Regions from separate parts of the Paenibacillus sp. MB22_1 genome, predicted to be linked through region 1. Evidence: riboswitches for the same ligand, from Rfam matches in the RefSeq annotation. Region 1 holds a riboswitch; the other holds the start of a gene.
What was found. Region 1 has a riboswitch for cyclic di-AMP ahead of ACL02P_RS06215 (3D domain-containing protein). Riboswitches for the same ligand answer to the same signal wherever they lie in the genome.
Positions count from the first base shown of each region.

Region 2: it holds a riboswitch for cyclic di-AMP, as region 1 does, so the genes downstream of both, ACL02P_RS11600 (C40 family peptidase) here and ACL02P_RS06215 (3D domain-containing protein) in region 1, are expected to answer to the same signal.

Region 1 covers NZ_JBLADV010000001.1:1,342,131-1,349,470, forward strand. Annotated here, with positions in the region: gene ACL02P_RS06200 (transporter substrate-binding domain-containing protein) at 243-1,094, shown strand; gene ACL02P_RS06205 (amino acid ABC transporter permease) at 1,189-1,851, shown strand; gene ACL02P_RS06210 (amino acid ABC transporter ATP-binding protein) at 1,838-2,560, shown strand; cyclic di-AMP (ydaO/yuaA leader) riboswitch at 2,735-2,903, shown strand; gene ACL02P_RS06215 (3D domain-containing protein) at 2,912-3,604, shown strand; gene ACL02P_RS06220 (polysaccharide deacetylase family protein) at 3,698-4,564, opposite strand; gene ACL02P_RS06225 (dihydroorotate dehydrogenase electron transfer subunit) at 4,720-5,415, shown strand; gene ACL02P_RS06230 (dihydroorotate dehydrogenase) at 5,412-6,344, shown strand; gene ACL02P_RS06235 (hypothetical protein) at 6,382-6,726, shown strand; gene glp (gephyrin-like molybdotransferase Glp) at 6,723-7,340, shown strand, end outside.
Region 2 covers NZ_JBLADV010000002.1:1,571-8,910, forward strand. Annotated here, with positions in the region: gene ACL02P_RS11585 (M56 family metallopeptidase) at 1-375, opposite strand, end outside; gene ACL02P_RS11590 (IS1380 family transposase) at 457-1,785, opposite strand; gene ACL02P_RS11595 (BlaI/MecI/CopY family transcriptional regulator) at 2,277-2,708, opposite strand; gene ACL02P_RS11600 (C40 family peptidase) at 2,908-3,378, opposite strand; cyclic di-AMP (ydaO/yuaA leader) riboswitch at 3,383-3,517, opposite strand; gene ACL02P_RS11605 (heavy metal translocating P-type ATPase) at 3,918-6,053, shown strand; gene spoIIP (stage II sporulation protein P) at 6,196-7,116, opposite strand.

The DNA of each region.
Region 1 (7,340 bases):
GGATGGTGATGATGTTCATTATTCCCCAAGGCAGCAAGGAGCATGAACCCAATGTGAAACATAATTCAGGATTGAATTGACCAAAGTATGATAAATAGGGATTTGCGAGGTTCAATAGGGCAGATCTGTGAAAACTTTTGTATATCATGAAAATTGTTTTGCATATATATGCATTCTGATTTATAATTAGCCCAGTAATCATCATCGAGTGTAATAAGTAAAGCAGAATAGGAGAGAAAAGCATGAAAAAATGGGGCATGTTATTCATAGCGGTCTTGATGGTAACCATGGTGCTGGCCGCTTGTGGTCAGGAAAAAAATAACAGCGGCAACGCGGCAAACAACGCCGGCCAAGCCGCGAACCAAAATGAGACTCAAGCGGGCGGAGACCAAACCGAACCGGCTAAGAAACTGATCGTAGGGATGAGTGCGGACTTCCCGCCGTATGAATTCCACATTAAGAACGACAAAGGCGAAGACGAAATCGTTGGTTTCGACGTAGAAATCGCTAAGGAAATCGCTAAGGATCTGGGCGCTGAGCTGGAGATTAAAGACTTGAAATTCGATACGTTGCTGAACGAGCTGTCGAGCGGACGTGTGGATCTCGTCATTTCTGGACTCAGCCCAACTCCAGAACGTGCTGAACAAATCGACATGTCGCAAATTTACTACAAAGCGGAGCAAGCTGTGGTGACTCGTGAAGCGGACAAAGACAAGTTCAGCACAATGGAATCGCTGGAGGGCGCGAAAATCGGCGTTCAACAAGGTTCCATTCAAGAAGAAATGGCGAAGGAAATTCCGAATGCCAAACTAACCTCGCTGGCTAAAATCAATGACATCATTATGCAGTTGAACTCCAACCGTGTAGATGCTGCTATTTTGGAAGGTCCTGTCGCAGAATCGTTCGTTAAGAACGTTAAAGGCCTGGTCATCACCGATGCCAAGCCGGTAACTGAGGATGAAGGCTACGTGATTGGCATTAAGAAAGGCAACCAAGAACTGTTGGATCAAGTGAATAAGACGCTCGATCGCTTGATTAGCGCAGGCAGCATCGATCAATTCGTTGCCGAAGCTAGCGAACTGGCCGAAAAATAATCACGATATCCATCCACAGAAAATAGCGAAGCTTTCGCTATTTTCTGTTTTTTTGCTTAAGGGTTTAAGGTAAAGGAGGAGGAAGGAAGGCGTTATGGACTTAATTTCAATGTTTATGGAATACCGCAGTTACTTCTTGGCCGGTGTTCAGTATACCCTACTCTTGGCAGCGATCAGCGTGATATGCGGCTTCTTTCTTGGTTTGTTGATCGCACTATTGCGCATGTCGCCATGGGGGATCCTACGGTTTCTGGGGCATGTGTGGGTTGAATTTCTGCGTGGCACCCCAATGATGGTACAGCTGTTGATTATTCACTACGGGTTCGCATTTATGTTTGATATTAATTTCACCCCGATTCAGTCAGGTGCGATTACATTGTCCATTAACAGTTCGGCTTATTTGGCGGAAATTTTCCGTGCCGGCATTCAAGGTGTCGATCGGGGACAAGGGGAAGCGGCCCGTTCCTTGGGGATGACCAAAGGGATGGCTATGCGCCATATCATCATTCCGCAGGCGATCAAATCGGTGCTTCCCGCGATTGGCAACGAGTTTATTACGATCATTAAAGAATCGTCGATCGTATCGATCATCGGTACGGCCGAGCTGATTTATCAAGCACAGTCCGTCGTGACGATTACGTACGATGGGATGACGCCTTATTTGATCATCGCCATTATGTACTTTATTCTGACATTCACGCTGTCTCGGATTTTGGGCGTGTTCGAAAGGAAGTTGAAGACCAGTGATCACCGTTAAAGGTTTGCATAAAAAATTCGGCCAACTCCATATTTTGCGCGGGATCGATCTGGAAATCTCCAAAGGCGAAGTTGTCGTCGTCATCGGTCCTAGCGGGTCGGGGAAAAGTACGTTTCTCCGCTGCCTGAACCTGTTAGAGGTTCCGACCGAAGGGGAGATCACCTTTGAAGGCGCTTCGATCACCGCCAAGGGACATGACATCAATAAAACCCGCGAGAAAATGGGGATGGTGTTCCAGCACTTTAATCTATTCCCGCACAAGACCGTGATCGACAACATTACGCTCGCGCCGATTCGCGTGAAGAAGCTCGATAAAGGCAAAGCGGAAGCGATCGCCATGGACCTGCTTCGCACGGTTGGACTGGAGGATAAGCGGGACGCCTATCCGGCGCAGCTCTCCGGCGGACAGAAGCAGCGGATTGCGATTGCCCGCGCATTGGCTATGGAGCCGCATGTGATGCTGTTTGATGAACCGACGTCGGCCCTGGACCCGGAAATGGTCGGAGAGGTGCTTGACGTTATGAAGAACCTGGCTGAACGGGGAATGACGATGGTTATCGTTACGCATGAGATGGGATTTGCCCGTGAGGTTGGCGACCGCATCCTGTTTATGGATCAAGGTGTCATTCTGGAGCAAGGTACGCCGCAAGAGGTGTTTGGGGCGCCGAAGCATCAGCGTACGCAGGATTTTTTAAGCAAAGTATTATAAATCTTAAGGACCGTCCGAGCTTCCATTCGGGCGGTTTTTTGTCCTCCGATGGATCGAACGTACGATCTAAATTTACACTCTTTTTACCTTTGAACACAAAAATGTAACCAGTCCAATCAAGCAATTCCGCCGTTTGGTGGGATTTACCTGACCTATTGGTTACAAAATTGTGATATATTAAGTAGGCCGAAACCTGAACTTGAGGTGCGGGGGACGAAAGATGAAAACAGGGGCTGCCTAGCTGACTGTTTTCTTGGAGTGAAGCGTATCGAAGCGATGCGCCGGGAATGATCCTTTTTCCCGAATCCGACAACTAACTCCGCAGGCGCAGTAAAAAGGAGGGCAATTCATTTGAATACTCGTATTTGGTCTAAAATTGCAGCAACGGCGCTGATCGCCGTAAGCCTTACGATTCCGATGCAGACGATATCCGTCCATGCAGACGCGGTACATAAAGCCGTGGAAGGAGATACATTTTATCTTCTTGCCAAAAAATATGGCGTAGACATGAATAAACTCATGGCTGCCAACCCATCCATCAATCCAAAAAATATTTACGCTGGTTTAAAAATCACCATTCCGGGAGTTCAAACCCAAACGACGGGAGTTGCTTCCGCTGCTCCGGCGAAGAAGGAGAGCGCAGCTACGACAACTGCTTCCGCTTCCAAGCTCAAGGTCATGTCTACCGGGAACGTGGTTGAAGCATGGGGGAAAACCTTTACTTACTCGAAAACGATCAATGTGAAAGCATCGGCGTACTCGGCATCAGCTAGTGAGAATGGAAAATGGGGCGCGGTTGACTACTTCGGCAACCCGCTGAAGCTTGGTACCATCGCTGTTGATCCGAATGTCATTCCGATGGGCACAAAGGTGCTGGTGACCGGCCACAACCATGACGGTCTGCCGGATCAGGCTTTTGTAGCTACGGCCACCGATCAGGGGGGCGCAATCAAGGGTAACCGGATTGATATCTTTATTCCCGGCAGCGCAGCAAATGCGAAATCGTTTGGTTTCCAAGATGTGACGCTTTACGTATTAAATTAAACACCTTGTTTAAAAAAGTCGGTCAGAATGTATCCTGGCCGACTTTTTGTGCTTGCTGGCGAAGTGCCTGATTTTCAGATGATTCCCAATACATCAGCGGTATTTGGTCGTATGCAGCAGCTCGGAAAGATCAACGAATTGATACCCCTGTGCCTGCAAGGCGTCGATGATCTTCGGCAAAGCCTGGATGGTGCCGGTTAAGTCGGAGCCAACGCCGCCGCCTGAGTGCTGAAGGATGATCGAGCCGGGCCCCGCCGTGCGCATCACGTTGGAGATCACTTTGTTCTTGTCGATCCCTTTCCAATCCTGTGAATCCACATTCCAATTGACGAGGGCGTAGCCGTTCTTTTTCGCCCATTGAACCTGTTCTTCCTTGATTTCTCCATAAGGCGGCCGAATCAGCTGGGGACGGTATCCAACAACGTTCTGGATAATTTTCTCCGTGCGTAAAATCTCGCTCTGGAACTGCTTAATGGAGCGGTTGCGGAAGTTCGGATGATTAAAGGAGTGATTGCCGATGAGATGGCCTTCGTGATGTATCCGCCGTAACAGGCCGGGAAACTTCTTAGCCCGTGCACCAACAACAAAGAAGGTGGCTTTGACCCCTTTCCGGTGAAGCACGTCCAAAATTTGCGGCGTAAACCGCGGATCCGGACCATCATCGAAGGTCAGTGCAATCTGCTTCACCTCCGGCCCCCGGAAGATGAAGGTTTCTGAATATTTGCGCCGCAGCTCACCAAGATCTGCCGGCTTGGCACCTGCGGGCACGAGTGCCGCCTTCTTGTCCGCCTGGTCCCCCTGAGATTCTGGCCCTCTGTTTTCGAGATCCAGTGCGGCGGCTTTGACGGGATAAAATTCCGTCCCGCCCACCATGATCAGAGAAGCGGTCATGCAGCAGACCAGAGCTTTCTTAAGCTGAATAAGCAATTTGAAGTCCCCCTTCATCCCAAAACTGTACATGTTCTCTAGTATCCCCTAACTTTTTCAGATCATGATGGATTGTGAAAAATTGCGCTGATTTCCTCTCATGATTCGCTGTGAGAGATGTCACAGACGATCCCGCTAAAAAATTGCATCCTTTGATGAAGTGTAATCAAATGGGGTGGGGTGAACATATGGCAATCGTAGTGGCTAACGAGGAAATATCACCAGGGGTGTTCAAACTGTCCGTACAAGGGCGATTTACGGGAAAAATGGGGCAATTCTACATGTTGCGTGCAGGAGAACGCTATCCGTTACTGTCCCGACCGATCAGTATCTTTGATCTCGAAGAGGATCGGCTGGATTTCTTGATCCGGGTTGCGGGGGTAGGTACGACCCGGTTATCTGAACTGAAGCAAGGCGACCGATTGACCTTGGACGGGCCGTTTGGTAACGGGTTTCCGCCGCTGGAGGGAAGAACCGCCTTTGTAGGCGGTGGCATCGGCATCGCTCCGTTTTATTATGCGCTTAGGGAAGCACCGCAGGCAGACGTATATCTCGGTTACAGCCGCGAGCCTTATTTGGTAGAGGAGTTCCGTGCGATGTCCCGCGGCAACGTGACGGTGGATGTAGGCGGCTCGATTCTAGAGAAAGTGGATTTTCGGGCGTACGATACGGTAATTGCTTGCGGGCCTCATCCGATGTTGCATGCCGTCCAGCGCAAACAGGCGGAAAGCGGCGGCCAGGCCAAGGTATACGTCTCCTTGGAGAATCGGATGGCATGCGGAATCGGTGCTTGCCTTGTCTGCAGCGTGAAATGCAGAGACGTCCGGAAGAAGGCTTGCGCTGACGGGCCGGTATTTTTGGCGGAAGAGGTGATGTTTGTATGACGGATTTATCGTGTCGCCTCGCTGGAGTCTTTTTTAAAAATCCGATCGTGATGGCCTCTGGAACGTTTGGCTTTGGTCAGGAATATGGTGCGATTTATGATATCAATCAACTAGGCGGGTTGTCCGGAAAAGGGTTGACGCTGCATCCAAAGGCAGGGAACGAAGGCGTTCGCGTAGCTGAGACAGCGTCGGGGATGTTAAACAGCGTTGGATTGGAGAATCCGGGCATCTACGCCTTCCTGCGTGAGGAATGTCCGAGATGGGAGCAGCTGGATCTGGTACGGATCGTGAATTTGGGTGGGAATACGATTGAAGAGTACGTGGAAGGTGCGAGGCTGATCGATGAGGATGCGGCTTGGCGAAGACGGGAAGGCAGAACCGCTGTTGACATGATCGAGCTGAATATTTCCTGCCCGAACGTCAAAGCCGGGGGCATGGCGTACGGGATCAAAACGGAGATCGCCCGGCAGGTCGTTCGCGAGGTTCGGGCTGCGACGACGCTGCCGCTGATCGTCAAGCTGTCGCCCAACGCCGAGGATATCGTGGGCATGGCGGTGATGTGCCAGGAGGAACAAGCGGATGGCGTTTCGCTGATCAATACGTTTTCGGCGATGAAAATCGACATTACCAAGCGTAGGAGCGTGTTCGACAATCTGTATGCCGGTCTGTCCGGTCCGGCAATTAAGCCAATCGCTTTGCGGATGGTGCATCAAGTCTGTCAAGCCGTAACCCTGCCGGTAATGGGGATGGGCGGCATCAGCTGCGCAGAGGACGTCGTTGAGTTTATTATGGCCGGCGCTGCCGTCGTTCAGGTGGGGACGCATAACTTCGTTCATCTTCGAGCGGGAGAGCAACTGGTCGCTGACCTTACGGCCTGGATGGAGGCTGAAGGGGTTCAAACCTTGGACGAAATTCGCGGAATCCTATAAAATAAAGGGCATACTGTTGTGGAAGGAGCTGCGGAAATTGTCATTTGAGGATATTAAGCTGGAAGCGATCCCGGTTGGCCGCGATTTACTGCTGCTGATAACCGGTGGCGTATCACATATCGGAGCGGCGTCCACCGCTTATCAAGCAGGGGGAGACATTGAAGTATTGACCTCCGCCGTACCGGGACATAAAGAACACACCTTAACCGAGGAATATGCCCGTCGCGCATCGGAGGCACTCGGCCGAACCGTCACTGTGGTCATGGGGATTCATTACGACAATTTAAGCAAAGAAGAAATTATGGAGATTGCAAAGAAAACCTCCGAGATGCTGGATCAATATTTACAGGAGCAGCAAGGGAATGGAGTTGACCGGCAATGAAGTCAGCGGACCAGGCGAAGTTTCGTCGCAAAGCGTTGCCGGTACCTGAAGCCCAGGCAATCGTTCTGCCCTACGCTAAGGAGACAGAATCGGAGACCGTTCCGCTGCCGGAAGCGCTAGGTCGAATCTTGGCGGAGCGGGTAACTGCACCGCATGCATACCCGCATTTTCGCCGTTCAGGGATGGATGGGTTCGCCATTCTGAGCCGAGATACGGTGGGCTGTCATTCCGAACATCCGGTCTTCTTGGAAGTCGTAGACGAGATTCCTGCCGGCTCCGTTCCAACCGTGAAATTGAAGCCAGGGCAAGCAGCCCGGATCATGACCGGGGCGAAAGTTCCCGATGAAGCGGACGCTGTGGTGATGTTTGAGATGACCGAGTTCATTATCCGAGAGGGTAAGCCTTATATCCAATTGATTCGTGAAATTGAGTCGGGGAAGAACATCACGCCAGTTGGCCTCGAATTGTCGGAGGGAGACGTGATCCTCGAGCCTGGCCGCAGGCTGTCAGCCGGTGAACTCTCCGTGCTGGCGACGTTTGGCATTCACCGCGTTCCGGTGAAGAAACGGCCGCGAGTTGCCGTCTTCTCCACAGGCTCAGAGCTGCTGCGGATC
Region 2 (7,340 bases), on a different contig from region 1:
CGCACATTTATATAATACACTGCCCAAAGCATATGGTGACCCCATGTGTCTCATGGCATATTGATCGGCATCAATCTCCATCCATACATGAATAAAATGATGCATTTTTTTAAAGATCGGTACAAAAGGAAGACTATTCTTTATGATATTTATGATTAACGAACGAAGAGGATCGAATCTTTTCAGATGAGCGTATTCATGTAGCAATACCGCTGTAATTTCTTCTTGATCAAAACATTCCAGCATTTTGGTGGAAATAACAATTCTCGGTCGAATAAATCCATAACCTGAATCCGTGACGCTTTGTATTGCTCGATTGAAAATCTGGTTGTTATTGTAAAATGTGCGATTTTTGACGCTGACAAACTGTTTAATGAGATCGCACTCTGATGGAGCGCATGATCAAACAGACCTTGGCTGACAAGGCCTTATTGACCCCTATAACATTCCATCCTGTCAGGTAAAGGCACAGTAAATACGACGGATAACGGGAAACCACGGACTGTTGCAGCCGAAATTGAATCGAATACCTCGCGCATGTCGAACCAATCTTGCCGCCATGTAAATAATATTCTGGATAACCGTACGAATACGGCGACGCTGCACGTTGTTTCGAATCGGCGAGTCATGCTCACGCAGACTCTCCTGGCCGATGATTCGAAGAAGGTTATAGGCAAACAAGCCGGCATGCAGTACGAGATCATTCGTTGCGAATTTTCCTGCAGGCAGACGCTCCAAATCCAAATCGGTTTTGATTTCGCTGTGGAATTGCTCACTTGTCCCATGATCGCGGTAAAGCTCAATCACTCGTGACGGGGCACAGCGAAGCGACGTCCAATAGACGCTCACTTCAATTTCCGGGAACAGCAACACTTGTCGATCCCGATCAATCGTTCGATGAATGACGTGGAACACTTGGCGAAGGGGGCGGTCGAATCCCTTTTCGCGAAATTCTATCGCGCCGATATATTCGACTTTTCCTTCGCGCTGCTGGCAGGCGATTCCCGTCGTTTCCGCAATGCGCAGCCACATTTCCTTCGGTTCTCTGCGGAGATTGGCCTTGATGATATAGTCGGCTTTCTCGCGATGACAAACATGCAAATTTTCGGCGCTGTCGTTTCCAGCGTCCATGCGAATGAGCAGCGGCAGGTCCGTTGCACGTTTGGCGTATGCGATGCTCTGTTCTAAAAATGCGGCTGTTCCCTTCTGGCAATGCACACTGCCCTCACGCAGTTCCACATTAACGCCATAGCCTTCTTGGCCCAGGTAGGCAAAGATGGGAGCATAGCCGTCAGTCCCTTTGTAAGTACGAGATACGCCTTCTTTCTTTGTGCCGGAATTGTCGAAAGGAGATACGTCGATATCCAGCGGCGCATAAGCCTTTTCACCTGCTGTCAGCCCTGTTAATGGAGCCTTTACCTTGCGAATGAGATCAGCGGATTCCTCAAGTAAAATCCGGTTCCATTCCGGCGTCTGTGCTGCGGCGTCAAGACGCTGGCGAAGAGTCGGGCTGGAGGGGACTTTTTGGAGCTGAAGGCAGATTGTGAATACATCGTCTTTTCGAAACGGCTCAATATGGTCAAAGTCGCTCTTGCCTTGGCAGAGCAGGCCCAGATAGCTCTTCATGACATCGGCGTGGGAATGAATCGGTGTTTTCATACTTTTGATCTTTGTATGATTCAGGCGCTTTCTAAGTCCAGTATGCGCAAGCAAAGCGCCAACGGTTGCAAGACCGGCGTGAGTAGAGAGAATTAACTCTTTCGAGCGGACAAATTGGATCTTCATAGAGCACCTCTCAGGTGAAATTGGAAAAGTTATGATTTTCTTTTAATTTCTTTACCGGAGGTGCTTTTTCCTTCAATTATCTTTAATTTTCAAAGAACCTTTATCACGGATTCAGGCCATAAGTTAAAGCGAATAATGAATGGTCTTTAATAACTATTATTTTCCCATTAAATCTTTGATATTTTTTGTTTATTGCTTCCGTCAACAAAATATCCGATTTGAATTGGACTTCTTTATTCCACTGTATTTCAAGATACACTTGTTTGAATAGAATGTAAAAAAATGACAGAAAGCTATATAAAATGATGATATTCAATCCTATTAATATGAACTGGTGTATCATTGTGGTCTCTCCAAGAGCGGAAAGACAATATTCCAATATTCCCCATTGAATGGAATAACCCCAAATTTCATGCAGAACATAAAATGCCATATGACTCCAAAAGAGCAAACCAAGGACGATCATCAAGTAAAAAATAATCGAATGCTTTTTAATGGTTATCATGGCGATTTTTTTTCCATTCATTTAAACGTGATTCTAATAACTTCATCAACTGAGGATCGGCCTGCTGCATCGCATCAACCATATGATTTACCATCAAGTTCCCATAGTCGTTAATTAAACCTACGGTAACAGTTTTCGTTTGTTCGGTAATAAATTCTTCCTTGCTTTGTACAGGTTCAAAATAACTCTGTCTTGCTCTTCCCTTCCCTATAGTTGCTTTCTTCAGATGCCCTTTTTCAATCAAGCGATTCATCACCGTCATCACGGCATTGAAAGATAAATCATCATCCAGAAGAGACTGCACTTCTTTAATGGTTATTCTATTATGTTCCCAAATAATCTCCATGATTTGAGCTTCTAGAGAACCAAAAAAGCGATTTAGCCCCTCCTCGTTTAAATACATACGTTTAACAGACATGCTTACACCCTTTCATCCAAAATTGACTCTTAAAGTCCTATCTTGGACCAGAATCAACAACTGCTGTAAGTCTAACATACTACACATTGTAGTTAATAAATCTTCTTTGGTCAAATTATGAATATGATCGTCCTCTTTGGATGATCATATTCGAAAAATAGAAGGACAAGCCCATAACTATAGCTTGTCCTTTTAAAGGTTATTCTTCACCAATCATTTTAAGGTAACTCTGCTCACTCACAACACGTCTTGCAGTAACATACCGATTTTTATAATAAGATTCTGACAAACTGCTTATTCTTACACCTTTACTACTTGAAGAGTGTGCAAACTTATTGTCGCCGATATAGATGCCTGCATGAGAAATCCCCTTCCCATCCGTATTAAAAAATACCAAGTCTCCAGCTCGAAGATTGTCCTGATCCACCGGAGTTCCCTCTTTTGCCTGGCTTTTTGACGTACGAGGCAAATCCAATTTGAACTTATCAAAAATATATAAAATAAAACCCGAGCAATCAAAACCAGCTACTGTTGTACCTCCATACAGGTAAGGCGTCCCCACGACTTTATCCACTTCATTTTCAAGTTTGACCGAACTAGCAAAGGAACTGGTAGCGCTTGCTGAAAAAATAAGTGCTGCACCTAATGCCGATAAGATCAGTTTTTTCAAATATGTAGTCTCCCTTCGATGCCTACGGAGTTAGCTGAGGGTTCGGTAGAAGGTTCCCTATATTCTTTTTTACGAAAAGAATAATTCACCCAAAAGTGGTTCCCCCGTTTTCTGTTAAGAAATTCGGCAAAAATTAATTTTTTGTAACCCTACATAATGTAGTCTATTTTCTGTTATTTTGTCAATCCTTATTTTTTTAGAAGTACAAAAACCGTGATATGAATGGCTTAAATCACTTGCTAAAGGCTTTCGAGAGTTATTTGAAATGTCGAACTAAATGATTTTTTATAAAATAAAACCGCGCCGAAAATTGACATTATAATGTACCATATTTATACTACAATTTGTAGGGTTACAATATTTTAATTATTTAGCTTCCCTTCTTACATAGTGAATATGTCCTTAGCAACTGCTTATTTTTCTCTTCCTCTCTTCTACAATACGTTGATGTTGGAATAAGAACCGGAAGGTGATTAAAAATATCAAAAAAGGTTAAATTAATTACTTAAAAATAAATAAAAATGCGAAGGAGCAAGATCATGAATAACAATCATAAACATGATCAAAGCGATCATTCCCAACATTCCTCTGAACATCAACATAAAGAACTACACCACGAACCCAACGAACACCAACATTTACAACATGATGAACACGAGCACCATCATCAGCATGATGAGCACCGACATGTAAACCATGGCATGCACGCTGGCGGACATGATCATTCCAGACATCATGGGCATATGGTTGAAAATTTTAAAAAGCGTTTCTATATTTCCTTAATTGTCACGATTCCGATCCTGATCATTTCCCCAATGATTCAAATGTTTATGGGCGTAAACTGGCGATTTCCAGGGGATACGTACCTTCTTTTTCTATTGTCCTCGTTTGTGTTCTTCTATGGGGGCTGGCCTTTTATTAAAGGCCTTAAGGATGAGCTTTCCGCTAAAAACCCTGGAATGATGACTCTCATCTGTCTCGCCATCGTTGTTGCGTATGTATATAGTACAAGCTCTACTTTCGGTCTCACCACAACCGATTTTTTCTGGGAGCTTGCTACATTAATCGACATTATGCTGCTCGGGCATTGGATTGAGATGAAGTCCATCATGGGGGCCTCTAAAGCTTTAGAGGAGCTCGCCAAACTTATGCCTTCCGATGCACATTTGGTAAAAGAAAAAGGCGAGATTATCGAAATCGATGTCACTGAACTTAAAAAAGGCGATATCGTACTCGTCAAACCGGGGGAAAAAGTTCCGATCGACGGTCAGATTACTGAAGGCGAAACCTTGATTGATGAGTCGATGCTAACCGGCGAATCCGTACCGAATGCCAAGCAAGTAGGCGACCAAGTTATTGGCGGCTCCATTAACGGTCAGGGCTCTGTCAAGATTTCCGTTCAGAGCGTAGGCAAAGAGACATACCTATCGCAAGTAATTGCACTCGTTCAAGAAGCCCAGGCTTCCAAGTCCCGAGCTCAGGATCTGGCGAACCGTGCCGCTAAGTGGCTCTTTTATGGTGCCTTGGTGGTAGGGATTCTCACCTTTGCCGCATGGATTACACTAGGGTATCCGATCTCTTTTGCTTTGGAACGTATGGTTACCGTGCTGATAATTGCATGTCCACATGCGTTAGGGCTCGCCGCTCCACTTGTCATTGCAACTTCGACATCGCTTGCCGCAAAGAACGGACTCCTGATACGCAACCGAACCGCATTTGAAGGTGCGCGGAATATCCAAGCCATTGTGTTTGATAAAACAGGAACTTTAACTAAAGGGGAATTCGGGATTACAAATATCCATCTCGGTAACGCGTCCTCCGAGACGGAACTTCTTACCTATGCAGCAAGCGTGGAGACACATTCCGAGCATCCAATCGCCAGAGGCATTACAAAAGCTGCAAAGGAAAAAGGGATTCAACTTAAAGAAGTGACTGACTTCAAAGCACTCCCGGGCAGTGGCCTTCAAGGGATTGTGGACGGCAAGGAAATTATGGGGGTAAGTCCTGTATACGTAAAGGAGAAGCGCCTTTCATTTGATGAGGAACGCTTTAATCAATGGTCGCAAGAGGGTAAAACCGTTGTCTTTATCCTCGTTGATGGTCAAGTGGCAGGGATGATCGCACTGGCAGATATGATCCGAGACACTGCCAAAGATGCCGTTCAAGAACTAAATGATATGGGGGTTAAATCCATCATGTTAACGGGGGATAACCAGAAGGTGGCCCAATATGTCGGCAAGCAGCTAGGCTTGGATGAAATCTTCGCCGAGGTTCTCCCCCATCAAAAGTCGGATAAAATCGACCAGATTCAAGCAAAAGAAGGTTTGCGTACAGCGATGACCGGTGATGGGGTTAACGATGCTCCAGCGCTTGCCAAGGCAGATTTAGGGATCGCGATCGGTGCCGGTACTGATGTTGCGATTGAGACTGCTGACGTCGTGCTTATCAAGAGCAATCCGCAAGACGTCGTCAATATCATTAAGCTTTCCAGGGTGACCTATCGTAAAATGATGCAAAACTTATGGTGGGCGACTGGTTATAACATCGTTGCCATCCCACTTGCTGCAGGTGTTCTATTGCCGTTTGGCATTGTTCTCGATCCTGCAGTTGGCGCCATCCTGATGTCTTTAAGCACCGTCATTGTAGCCATCAATGCTAAATTACTGAAACTGTAAGCAAAAACTCCTGCCATTTAGGCAGGAGTTTTTGCTCAGGAATGTATCAAAACTTTGAATCATGAAGTTCCCATATTCAAAATATTTACATGAAGCTTGTCCATCGGCCCGAGGTCAGTAGAGCATTATCCGATCATGTTTCTTAAATGGCTGAGTTATGATCTTCATGCCAAATTTCATGAATCGCATCAGCCAAAATCGATATCGTACGATAATTTTCTTCTAATGCATTTTCAACACCGCCGATTTCAATAATAAGCGCGCTATATTCGGCAAGTGATTGATTATATTGTCCATTCCCGCTGGAGTGATCCTTTTGGTAAATCCCCTTGGAGATTCCAGGTATTTTTTCATTTAATTTATTTTGTAGCCGGGCTGCAAATTTCTTGATTTGTTTCCAATTGGGATTATCCCGTCCAACAACAAAATATAACTGAGCGTAATTCACATTGTTGTACAGTATGGTTGTTTTGCTTTTTGATTCCGAATCTCGATGTATATCAAATACATATTCAATGGATTTATGTTTAAAGAGCTCCTTGCTCAATGTAGCCTTTGAATAGGCGTAAGATTTTGCGTAGTCAAATTTATTTATTTTACTTGGATAATCTTCAGCAGATTGGATCACACTCATACCTTTTACTTTTAATTTATTGGATAGATCCTTTCCCAATAAAGTAACGTTTATTTTGGAATCAAAGGCCTCATTGGGATCGGTTTTACCTTGAAGTTCTGGCAACCAAGATTCACGATTATGGGTATGGTAAATCAGCACTCGTGGTTGCTCCGATTGCTTCGGCTTTTGAACCATCCTTTTCGCAGTTGGGGTCACCGCTGAATTTTTCAAGGAAGCGATTGGATTTGGCTTCTCTGCTTTTATTGTCTTACTTGATTTTTGAATAATGATCTTTTCTTCTTTTACCATCAGAACCTGACTTTTTTCAGGTAAGGTGCCAACTTTAGGTTCGTTTAGTTCAATGTACGCCGGGATGACTTTTAGGGAAATTAAAAAAGATGATAGAAACACTGACAGGCCGATCACTCTCAATTTGGTTCGCGTCATTGGTCTCCCCCTTCTCTTCGTTTTAGTACTAATCTATTTTTATTCGTAGCACTGATAGAATAGAACGAAATTAAGAGATTAGGACGCGAGCAGGCATGAGATAGGTGAAGCAAAATATTTAACATCACATTAAATCCACATAGTAACGACACAATTAAATGCTACGATAAACGAGTAGCAAAAAGTTGATAGAGGCACTAGCCTTGCATCTAAAGTGACATGGT